DNA from 3 places in the Bartonella sp. B1098 genome. Region 3 is predicted to be linked to each of the others. Evidence: predicted binding sites of a transcription regulator. Region 3 holds the regulator's gene; each other region holds the start of a gene.
What was found. Region 3 encodes LexA, which represses DNA repair genes until DNA is damaged. Its sites were predicted from a motif close to TGTTCNNNNTGTGTTCNG; they were not measured.

Region 1: ssb (single-stranded DNA-binding protein) is a predicted target of LexA. The motif match lies at 2,157-2,174, and genes of this name have one in related genera.
Region 2: ssb (single-stranded DNA-binding protein) is a predicted target of LexA. The motif match lies at 2,651-2,668, and genes of this name have one in related genera.

Annotation. Positions count from the first base shown of each region.
Region 1 is NZ_CALYLP010000005.1:114,834-119,132, forward strand. Features, by position in the region: gene NNJ85_RS09035 (hypothetical protein) at 1-381, shown strand, start outside; gene NNJ85_RS09040 (hypothetical protein) at 398-922, opposite strand; gene NNJ85_RS09045 (Panacea domain-containing protein) at 923-1,423, opposite strand; gene ssb (single-stranded DNA-binding protein) at 1,664-2,101, opposite strand; gene NNJ85_RS09055 (hypothetical protein) at 3,091-3,858, opposite strand; gene NNJ85_RS09060 (hypothetical protein) at 3,940-4,299, opposite strand, start outside.
Region 2 is NZ_CALYLP010000002.1:545,410-549,708, forward strand. Features, by position in the region: gene NNJ85_RS02340 (hypothetical protein) at 1-147, opposite strand, end outside; gene NNJ85_RS02345 (hypothetical protein) at 351-875, shown strand; gene NNJ85_RS02350 (hypothetical protein) at 892-1,416, opposite strand; gene NNJ85_RS02355 (Panacea domain-containing protein) at 1,417-1,917, opposite strand; gene ssb (single-stranded DNA-binding protein) at 2,158-2,595, opposite strand; gene NNJ85_RS02365 (hypothetical protein) at 3,585-4,247, opposite strand.
Region 3 is NZ_CALYLP010000003.1:28,349-32,647, reverse strand. Features, by position in the region: tRNA gene NNJ85_RS04520 (tRNA-Lys) at 9-84, opposite strand; gene lexA (transcriptional repressor LexA) at 1,461-2,174, shown strand; gene rimO (30S ribosomal protein S12 methylthiotransferase RimO) at 2,644-3,957, shown strand.

The sequences.
Region 1 (4,299 bases), on a different contig from region 3:
ATTTTTCTTGTAAATGGAAGTTACTGGTGGTCAGACAGATTTTACAACATCTTATGGATAGAAAAAATATTTTTTTCGAAACAAAATTGGCGATTATCGAGGCAATCCTATGAACAACGTGTTCGTATAATAAAAAAATGGCAGGATATAGTCATAAAACGACATCAAGTATTTGCCGCTTTGTGTTCCCTTATAGAATTTGAAATAAATACAATGAAGCGTATAAATGACGCGAGACAATCTAATGAGCATGTACATGTATCAAACCTAATGCAACACCTATACGACTACAGAGAAAAAATAAATGAAAATAAGAAAGAACTTGAGAAACTAGATCATGAAATTGATCTATTATATAGAGTTATTATAGAGTTTTCATAACTTTGATCTATAATTATTACGAAAAATGCTTTTGAAGCACATTAAGAGCAATCTTTAGTGAACTCACCAGATGTGGTAATTCTTGATCTTCTATAACAAGGTACTGTAGCGCAGCATAAATGTTGTATTGTCTATAGAGGTGTTGCGCTTCTTTTATTGCCTCTTGCGTATTTAAAAACTGCTCTGTTGCAAATTTTACCCATTTGTCCCTTGCTGCCTCATCAGAAGATGACGGCATTTCATCATAAATCGCGCTTGGAAAGCCTTTTGCACAAAGGTAATTATTTCTTATCTGTAGATACTGTTGCGCGGTGTCATATTGCTCTTGAGTAAGTACACCTTGCAAACAAAGCCGCCCTATGTAGGACCCAGCAAGTGGATTTTTTGCCTCATGTAAGCTTAAACCGAAGCGTTTTGCACGCATTTCTATAGCCAATTTATCAATGGCTTCACGCGGTTCTTTTGCACGTGATATACGACCATTGGCTTCTCTTGTCTGCCCTGTAATCTTAGGGCGTCCCCTCTTTTTATTTGCTTTCACTTATACCCTCGATTGTGAATATTCATTAATTTTTTGCGTGAAATATTCTTCGATATCATGGTCTTTTAACTTCACACCAAACCGCCCATTATATACTTTCTTCCATGGCGTTCCCTCCTTATGAGCTTCATTACATAAATGAGCAGATGAAAAATTTTTATAAGCATTCCAAACGATCTCTAATAATTTGAAAGTATATTCATCTGTTGAGTTTTTATGCATTTTAGGGATAAAAATCTCTCCGGTCTCTAAGTCCACCATACGCGAATAAAAATCGATACAACGCCTTCCCCAATCTTTAAACTCATGATAGAGAGCCGGTATAACGGGACCATGCTGCCATGCCTCTATACGATCTAAAAAGAGACGCTTACCTGTAGCTGCTAACATCCAACCATATGCAAAATACACCAGCTTAATAAGCTTCATAGGGGAAATTCGAATATCTTCCTCGCGTCCTTTTTCAAGAAAGAAGTTAGCAATCTGTTGAACTTGATACATTACTCAAACTAAATAACCATACAGATGAAGAGAGACCTATAATTATACTCAGTATGCTTTCCTTTATTTTTCCCTCAAGAAAAAAGAAAGCGCATCCCGCTATTGCCAGCGATATTACAATTGCTATTGCCAGTTCAAAAATAGTCATAGAAGCATCGTTATGATTTAATAACATCATATTATTTTGCATCATCATATTATGATGTATGAGCCATGTGCTTGATCTCATTTTCACGCACCTTAAAAAGGAACATCATCATTTAAAGCGTTTGTAGACATATCAAGAGGTCTGTGAATGCTTGCATAAACTGATGACGGCTCTTGATCATCGTTATTTTTACCATCTAAAAGCTGTAATTCACCTTTGTAAGGAGGCAATATGACCTCTGTTACATACCGTTCACTACCGTTTTTATCTTGCCATTTACGGGTTTGTAAGCGCCCCTCGATATAGACTTTGCTTCCCTTCTTAAGATACTGAAGAGCCACTTTTGCAAGATGTGGATTAAACACCACAATGGAATGCCACTCTGTTTTGTCTATTCTCTTATTGGTTGCCTTGTCTGTATAGCTCTCAGACGTTGCCATGCGAAAATTGACCACCTCGATACCAGATGACATTGTTTTGCTTTCAGGATTTGCACCTAAATGACCAATTAACATCACTTTATTAAGCATTTGCTTTGCTATCCTTTTTATGGGAAATAGTACTTAGAAACAAAAATAACTGATACATAACAATAATATAACACATTATGCTATATTATTACAAGCAAAAATAGTTTTAATAAACTGAATCTAAAGAATGAATCCCATTTTTATTTTACTTATTTGCTTGCGTTTTTACACGTTTTGTGCAATAAAAGAGATGTTCTTTTATTGTGATTAATCTAATCGCTTATTGGAATCGTTAATTATTTTGAGCATAAAGACCGTATCAATTCATTTTGATGCGGTTTTTATGTATTAAGGCTTGTGATTTTGCACGCTTTGTGTAATAAAAGAGATGTTCGTAAACTTGTGAATAACGATAACAGAAATGCATTGCAAAACAGAAGCCGTGTTCATAAAGGGGCACGGCTTTATTATTTGAATGTAATAAAAATCTATAGCTAGTACAAAAGAAAACCCTGTTATGTAAAAAACATAACAAGGTCTTCTCCAATTTCTCAAATCTCAGACAAAATATAGCACATTATGTGTAAAAATACAAGCGTTGAGATACAAAAAAAACCGCATCTTTAAAGACACGGCTTCTTTTGTAGCGATTTTTAAAAAGTATATTGTTTTAAACCTAAGGAACGGTTTAAATACAACGCCATTATGACGTTGCAACAGAAAGTTTTTTACGCTTTCTATGTTTTTAATATAGAACAATATGTTGATTGGTTCAATTTAAATAAAAACAAACTTGCGTTTATACACAAAGTATGTATTTTATAAATTGATCTATTTGATTATGAATTTTATTTTGTTTGATTCATTAGCTATAAAAGCCGTATCAATTTATTTTGATGCGGTTTTTATATATTAAGGCTTGCGTTTTTATACGTTTTGTGTAATATGTTCTCTAGTATTTAGAAGATGTATTATTGGAATCCTATTCTCAAAAGCCGCGTTCTTTATGACACGGCTTTTTTGCTATAAAACAGCCCCCCGCCCCTTATTTACGCTGTTTTATCTAAAGTTTGTTCACTACCATCAGTATCATCACAAATCTTTTGCTTGCCATTAATAACGGCATTCCCATAAATTTTTACACTCTCAGCTTTAGCCCAGCCATCAGTACGAGGCTTGCTATAAACTGTTGCATTGTCACAAACTCGTGCATTGCCAAAAACCTCAACATTCTCAGAAATAGTAGCTCTATCAGAAATACAAGCATCATCATAAATTTTAGCACCAGCATAAATACATGAAAATCCAGATACTTTTGCATTGTCGTAAACCTTGCCACTCACATGGCTACTACCAAAAACTTTTGCATTATCAGAAACATATGCAAGAAAAGAGAGTTGTGCATTTTCACAAACAACAGCATTGCCACTAACAGTACCATTTACCATTGCGTTATCGCAAATTTTTGCATTGTTAAAAATCTTGCCATTATGAAAAACTTGCGCATTATCCATAACAACAGCGTTATCAGCTACTTTTGCACTTCTAAAAACACATGCATTATTACGCACTTGTGCATTATCAGAAACAACAGAATCTGTAGCAACAAAGGCATCATTATAGACCCAGCAGTTCCCATCATGAGAAAGATTGCTTTCCTTTTCGATAAAACCACCAAGGTCGCCAGCCTTTACATCAGCAAAGTCCCTTAATGCCTTAATGCGATAAAGTCGTACAATCTTTTTAAGCACGTTATCTTTAATTTGAGTGCTTTCATCAGTAAGTTCATATTTTCTAGATACAGTTGTACTGGTCATAGGTAGCTCCTAATCTAATATTCGATTAATTTGTAAATGAGATGTTTAAAGAGGCGCCCCCGCCGCGCCGCATTTCAAAGGTTATCGAAAACTACCAAAAGAGATAGTTTCATTTCCAAAAAGACGTGCACGCCCAGAAACCAATACCTTACCAAAAGCATCGCTATGACCAAAAATTTTCATATGACCACCAACACGTGCTTTATTTGATATCTCTGTATCTCCAAAAATTTTTGCATAACCTGTAACACGCGCATCATCTAGAACACGCGCTTTACCAAATACTAAAGCATAACCAGCTACCCAGCAATTGCCATCATGTGATAAATTACCCTCATGTTCAATAAAACCACCAACGTCGCCTTTTTTAACGCTTCCAAAATCTCTTAAAGCTATAACACGACGAAATAAACGATTACCAAATTCAATAGCACCTAATGA
Region 2 (4,299 bases), on a different contig from region 3:
GCCTGCCAATTCAGCTGCTTTAATAATTGCCTCTTTAAGAAGACGTGTATTCTTGTTTGGAACACCTTTGACACGCCCCATACCTGCCCTCGCTGGTCTCAACTTTTTTGCTGTTTGAAAAACCTGTTCTGTATTTTCAGATGTCATAAAATACACCCTCCAGATAATAAAAAACCCCGCATTTGCGGGGATTTTTGACTGTACATCACCCTCATTAGACACAATACACCTAAGTACAGTAATGTCATTAAATACGATTTGCTACACTTTGTCAACATAAAAATAACACATATTGATAATTTCAAAGGGAATCTGTTAGGTAATTAAGACGTAAATTAAGGTAGGAAACAATGTTTACAAAAAAGTCTTTCTTTAAAAGCATCTTAATTATCACATTTCTAATATTATGTCCTATCCCCACTCAAATGGGATATACAAATCCGAAAGAAATATTTTCTTCGAAAGAAATTAGCGAAAAAGAAAGACTATTCCGCATTTTTCTTGTAAATGGAAGTTACTGGTGGTCAGACAGATTTTACAACATCTTATGGATAGAAAAAATATTTTTTTCGAAACAAAATTGGCGATTATCGAGGCAATCCTATGAACAACGTGTTCGTATAATAAAAAAATGGCAGGATATAGTCATAAAACGACATCAAGTATTTGCCGCTTTGTGTTCCCTTATAGAATTTGAAATAAATACAATGAAGCGTATAAATGACGCGAGACAATCTAATGAGCATGTACATGTATCAAACCTAATGCAACACCTATACGACTACAGAGAAAAAATAAATGAAAATAAGAAAGAACTTGAGAAACTAGATCATGAAATTGATCTATTATATAGAGTTATTATAGAGTTTTCATAACTTTGATCTATAATTATTACGAAAAATGCTTTTGAAGCACATTAAGAGCAATCTTTAGTGAACTCACCAGATGTGGTAATTCTTGATCTTCTATAACAAGGTACTGTAGCGCAGCATAAATGTTGTATTGTCTATAGAGGTGTTGCGCTTCTTTTATTGCCTCTTGCGTATTTAAAAACTGCTCTGTTGCAAATTTTACCCATTTGTCCCTTGCTGCCTCATCAGAAGATGACGGCATTTCATCATAAATCGCGCTTGGAAAGCCTTTTGCACAAAGGTAATTATTTCTTATCTGTAGATACTGTTGCGCGGTGTCATATTGCTCTTGAGTAAGTACACCTTGCAAACAAAGCCGCCCTATGTAGGACCCAGCAAGTGGATTTTTTGCCTCATGTAAGCTTAAACCGAAGCGTTTTGCACGCATTTCTATAGCCAATTTATCAATGGCTTCACGCGGTTCTTTTGCACGTGATATACGACCATTGGCTTCTCTTGTCTGCCCTGTAATCTTAGGGCGTCCCCTCTTTTTATTTGCTTTCACTTATACCCTCGATTGTGAATATTCATTAATTTTTTGCGTGAAATATTCTTCGATATCATGGTCTTTTAACTTCACACCAAACCGCCCATTATATACTTTCTTCCATGGCGTTCCCTCCTTATGAGCTTCATTACATAAATGAGCAGATGAAAAATTTTTATAAGCATTCCAAACGATCTCTAATAATTTGAAAGTATATTCATCTGTTGAGTTTTTATGCATTTTAGGGATAAAAATCTCTCCGGTCTCTAAGTCCACCATACGCGAATAAAAATCGATACAACGCCTTCCCCAATCTTTAAACTCATGATAGAGAGCCGGTATAACGGGACCATGCTGCCATGCCTCTATACGATCTAAAAAGAGACGCTTACCTGTAGCTGCTAACATCCAACCATATGCAAAATACACCAGCTTAATAAGCTTCATAGGGGAAATTCGAATATCTTCCTCGCGTCCTTTTTCAAGAAAGAAGTTAGCAATCTGTTGAACTTGATACATTACTCAAACTAAATAACCATACAGATGAAGAGAGACCTATAATTATACTCAGTATGCTTTCCTTTATTTTTCCCTCAAGAAAAAAGAAAGCGCATCCCGCTATTGCCAGCGATATTACAATTGCTATTGCCAGTTCAAAAATAGTCATAGAAGCATCGTTATGATTTAATAACATCATATTATTTTGCATCATCATATTATGATGTATGAGCCATGTGCTTGATCTCATTTTCACGCACCTTAAAAAGGAACATCATCATTTAAAGCGTTTGTAGACATATCAAGAGGTCTGTGAATGCTTGCATAAACTGATGACGGCTCTTGATCATCGTTATTTTTACCATCTAAAAGCTGTAATTCACCTTTGTAAGGAGGCAATATGACCTCTGTTACATACCGTTCACTACCGTTTTTATCTTGCCATTTACGGGTTTGTAAGCGCCCCTCGATATAGACTTTGCTTCCCTTCTTAAGATACTGAAGAGCCACTTTTGCAAGATGTGGATTAAACACCACAATGGAATGCCACTCTGTTTTGTCTATTCTCTTATTGGTTGCCTTGTCTGTATAGCTCTCAGACGTTGCCATGCGAAAATTGACCACCTCGATACCAGATGACATTGTTTTGCTTTCAGGATTTGCACCTAAATGACCAATTAACATCACTTTATTAAGCATTTGCTTTGCTATCCTTTTTATGGGAAATAGTACTTAGAAACAAAAATAACTGATACATAACAATAATATAACACATTATGCTATATTATTACAAGCAAAAATAGTTTTAATAAACTGAATCTAAAGAATGAATCCCATTTTTATTTTACTTATTTGCTTGCGTTTTTACACGTTTTGTGCAATAAAAGAGATGTTCTTTTATTGTGATTAATCTAATCGCTTATTGGAATCGTTAATTATTTTGAGCATAAAGACCGTATCAATTCATTTTGATGCGGTTTTTATGTATTAAGGCTTGTGATTTTGCACGCTTTGTGTAATAAAAGAGATGTTCGTAAACTTGTGAATAACGATAACAGAAATGCATTGCAAAACAGAAGCCGTGTTCATAAAGGGGCACGGCTTTATTATTTGAATGTAATAAAAATCTATAGCTAGTACAAAAGAAAACCCTGTTATGTAAAAAACATAACAAGGTCTTCTCCAATTTCTCAAATCTCAGACAAAATATAGCACATTATGTGTAAAAATACAAGCGTTGAGATACAAAAAAAACCGCATCTTTAAAGACACGGCTTCTTTTGTAGCGATTTTTAAAAAGTATATTGTTTTAAACCTAAGGAACGGTTTAAATACAACGCCATTATGACGTTGCAACAGAAAGTTTTTTACGCTTTCTATGTTTTTAATATAGAACAATATGTTGATTGGTTCAATTTAAATAAAAACAAACTTGCGTTTATACACAAAGTATGTATTTTATAAATTGATCTATTTGATTATGAATTTTATTTTGTTTGATTCATTAGCTATAAAAGCCGTATCAATTTATTTTGATGCGGTTTTTATATATTAAGGCTTGCGTTTTTATACGTTTTGTGTAATATGTTCTCTAGTATTTAGAAGATGTATTATTGGAATCCTATTCTCAAAAGCCGCGTTCTTTATGACACGGCTTTTTTGCTATAAAACAGCCCCCCGCCCCTTATTTACGCTGCTTTGTTTTCAATAATCTTGACAACGTGATCGCTTTCATAAACCACACAATTTTTTGGAACCGAACATAAACCGCTATGTCTTTTTAACCTTGCATTGCCATAGACCTTGCCTCTAATCACGATATGATCAGAGATTTTCGCATTGCCATAAACAGAGCCATAAACATCAGCATTGCCCCCCACGCTAGCATTGCCATAAACCTTGCCATAAATTTTGCAAGCGCCACTCACAACAGCATGGTCATAAACCACGGCATTACTATGAATACGTGCACTCCCTGATAATTTTGCATTCCCATAAACCCTTGCATATTGATAAACCCAAGCGTTATAAGAAAGATGCGCATTGTCATAAACATGAGCATTTGCATAAACGCGGGCGCGGTCACAAACATGCGCATTGCCATAAACAAAGCCCATGATAATAGCCTTATCAGAAACTTTTGCATTTTCACTAACAATAGCATCATATGCAACTATAGCATTATCATATACCCAGCAATTGCCATCATGAGAGAGGTTGCTTTCATTTGCAATAAAGCCACCTAAAGAGCCGGCTTTAACATCAGCAAAGTCTCTTAATGCTTTAATACGATAAAGAGTTTGATTATTTAATACACGTGTCTCATTTGTGAGTGCAAACTTTTTTTGCATAGCACAATTCCTTTATAAAGAAGATTCAATTTTTAAAATGAAAGAATTTGGT
Region 3 (4,299 bases):
TATAAATTTGGTGAGCGCGCAGGGATTCGAACCCTGGACCTACTGATTAAAAGTCAGTTGCTCTACCAGCTGAGCTACGCGCTCTCACACAAGCTATCTAGTTTGCAGACTATCTAATTTGTAGAAAGTGAAGGGAACATACGGTTGACTTTTCATTTGGTCAACACCTTTTGGAAAAAAAATATTATTATTTTTTTCAGTTATCAATAATTTTCCGTTTTCTCTCCTTTCTTCGTCATTGTAGATAGAGTTTTTTTGATCTTCTTTTTGAAATCTCGATAAAGAAATAATCTAATGATTAAAATATCTCATAGATTCGAAGTGCTAAAATTATAGAGAAATATCCCCTCCTCCTCCACACATGAGTTGTTAAACATCATGAGGAGAACAGAAAAATACTTCCTACTCTATATTATTATATTATTTTTTATACTTTATGTTTTAGTTTTCAAATTTAAATATGAATAAAGATTTATAAATAACATATTGATTTATAATAATTTATTTTTCTCACTCAAATGAGAGATTTGAATGCCGTAAGGTTTCTTTATTTCTAATTTTTTTGTTCCTTTTATATTGAACTCATAAAAATCATTTGTTTGCACAACATAGAGAGAAGAATAAAACGATTAAAAAAATGAAAATACCTCTTGTATTTTTTTAATAATCCAAAATTATCGCAACATGAGGGTTGGGCAAAATAAGTACGGCGGGGGGCTGTAGACTATTGAGATGTGAAGAGAGCATTGCCTAAGAGATTTTATGTTATTTGCAAGATCATCTTAATGGAAGCAAGCACATTAAGAGATCTCTTTTTAAAATCAATATGACAATGAGCAACAATGGCATTTTGAGGACGTAACTTTTTATTGACGTGCAATGATTCTATAACGAAAGCCAATTATTCTATAGAATAAAGCAAACGTAAAACAAAAAAATTTAGTCTCATTGAAAATATCAGGCATGGCTATAAATGATGCTCATTATTGTCGCTGTAGATAATTTGACTAAACAATAAAAAAATAGAAACAATGTGCAAAATGATTCTAAATATACATAAAGTGATCTGTCACGCTATTGAAAGAATGTATTTTATTTAATTTTATTATATGAGAAAATAATAAAAACGTAGATATATAAAAAAATAGAAGGATAATACTGACCATAAAATTGAGTGTTAAATTATTCAGTCAGAACTATAAAATATTTTTTATATATCATTTAATATTCGTGTAGTTTTATAATATATAAACAATATTATGATAAATTTATGAAAGTAAAATTTCATACTTATCATATATTAAATATGTTTATAAATAAACATATTACCTAATTAACTTCACTTATAAGATCAAAAATAAAGCAAATAATTTTGATTTAGCAAAAAAAAATTGTAGAATTATTATATATACACGTATTTTTACTGTACTATTTTTTTATTCTTTTGATTGGAACATTGAATGCTGACATGTAAACAATATGAGCTCCTCTTGTTTATTCACAATCATATAAAAGAAACAGGTGTTCCTCCTTCTTTTGAAGAAATGAAAAATGCTTTAGAACTTTCTTCAAAGTCTGGCATTCATAAGCTCATTATAGCTTTAGAACAACGAGGTTTTATACGTCGTTTACCCAATCGTGCTCGTGCAATAGAGGTGATTCGGCTGCCTGAGAAAATAACATTTAACCTTTCTCTAGCCCGTAAGATTTCTCCCAGTATGATAGAAAAAAATAAAAGAGAAATATCAAAAAACTTGGCTAATCTTGAGAATTTTGAGGAAGACGAAAAAAAAAATATCACAATCCCCATTATGGGACGTATTTCTGCGAGTGTGCCCGCCTCTGCTATACTGCAACAAACAAGCACACTTTCTCTCCCACACGATATGGTTAATACAGGTGAGCACTATGCATTAGAAGTTAAAGATAATTCTATGGTTGAGGCTGGTATCCTTGATAAAGATACGATAATTGTGAAAAGACAAAATACAGCAATAACAGGTGAAATTATTGTCGCATTTATTGATAAAAAAGAGGCAACATTAAAACGTTATCGACGCACAGGAAGCTCTGTCGCATTAGAAGCTGCTAATCCTCACTACGAAGTGCGTACATACAAATCCGAGCGTGTAGAAATACAAGGAAAACTTACCGGACTTATTCGCAAATATTAAAAAACAATCCTATTATAATAGGCTATACATACACTAATAAAATGCAGTAAAAAAAACTGCTGAGTATTTTTAAACATCGTACTACACGCAGTTGGCTTTCTTCCTATAGCCAAAGAATATGCCCAACTCGCGATCTATAAACAATCCAAATCCCTATCAAGCGGGTTTCACTTCCCCTCTTTTCTCTTATGTTTTTCACTTACACAAGGCTTGACAAGTAAGCTTTAAAATATTCACCACCTATCCTAAAAGAACTTGAATGCTTTGAAGGAGTCTGTCTTATATCATCGCCCTCAAAACAGCATTTGATAGCGCAAAAAGATAAAATTGTAAGCGTACACAAAATATTGTAGAGAAAAATCAAATAAATTTGTAACAGATTGTTATCTATAAAAATTAAAGAACATTTCTTACTTTTTAAGTCAATAAAAGCGGAACGCAATCGTTCCATAGTAATTATAGGATTATCATGGTAGCGCCTCGTATTAGTTTTATCTCTCTCGGATGCCCAAAAGCACTCGTAGATTCTGAACGAATTATTACAAGTCTCCGCTCTGAAGGGTATGAAATTTCACACCAACATCAAGGAGCTGATGTCGTTATTGTGAATACCTGTGGTTTTCTTGACTCTGCCAGAAAAGAATCATTAGCCAATATTGATGAAGCTCTTAAAAAAAATGGAAAAGTTATTGTAACAGGGTGTCTTGGTTCTGATCCTGATGTTATTCGCCAAAAATACCCTAATGTATTGGCCATTACAGGACCACAAGCTTATGAAAGTGTTATACAAGCTGTTCATACAGCAATTCCCCCTGTTCATGATCCTTTTCTTGATTTAGTTCCTCCCCAAGGTATTCGTTTAACACCTCGCCATTACGCCTACTTAAAGATTTCTGAAGGATGCTCTAACCGGTGTAGTTTTTGTATCATCCCTACCCTGCGTGGTGATCTTACTTCTCGCCCGATCAGTGATGTTCTTCGCGAAGCTGAAAAATTGGTAAAAGCGGGTGTAAAAGAACTTTTAGTTATTTCACAAGATACGAGTGCTTATGGTATTGATCTTAAATATCTCGAAAATTCTTGGAAAGATCGCACAATCAAAACAAAATTCTTTGATCTTTGTCGCGAACTAGGTGATATGGGCATTTGGGTACGTATGCATTACGTTTATCCTTATCCCCATGTGGATGAAGTTATCGAACTTATGGCGGCGAAAAAAATTCTCCCTTATCTGGATATTCCTTTTCAGCATGCATCACCAACTGTTTTGCGTCATATGAAGCGTCCTGCTCTTATGGAGAAAACAAATCGTAGAATTGAAAAGTGGCGAAAAATATGTCCAGATCTCGCTTTACGATCAACATTTATTGTTGGATTTCCAGGCGAAACAAATGAGGATTTTAATATACTTCTAGAATGGCTAGAAGAAGCAAAAATTGAACGCGCTGGATGCTTTAAATATGAAGAAGTAAAAGGAGCTGTTGCAAATGATTTGGGATTAGAAAATATTCCTGAAGACATAAAAGAAAACCGCTGGCATCGTTTTATGGCAAAACAACAACAAATTTCTACACATCTTTTAAAGAAAAAAATTGGAAAAAGACTCCAAATTCTTATCGATGAAAGTCAAGGAAAAGTCGCCAAAGGACGTAGTCAATACGATGCTCCAGAAATAGATGGTGTTGTCCATATATCATCACGGCACCCTTTGCGTGTCGGTGAGTTTGTCACCGTTAAAATCGAACAATCAGATGCTTATGACCTTTATGGTATAGCCGTTTAAAAAATTGAGCTTCTTCCCATCCCAATGATAAAGTTCTCCATCAGTGTTAGTTTATAAAAAAGCAACTGCTCACAATAGGGTTTGGTTACTTATGTGACTTACTTCATGAGAATTTATAGGCAATCCCTGTCCTGAATGATCGCTGTACATTCTAAAAACAACTTAATTTTTATCAAGAATTTTATATTCTCTTCGTTTACCGCTCTAAATGACAATGTTTTATTGCACAACAGGATAAGATAAAATCTACAAGGCTCTTTCATGTTTACTTTAAAAAAAAGCAAACCAATTTTAAAAGAAGCTCTTTAAATTGTGTTTTATACGTCCAAGAGTTCCGCTTGT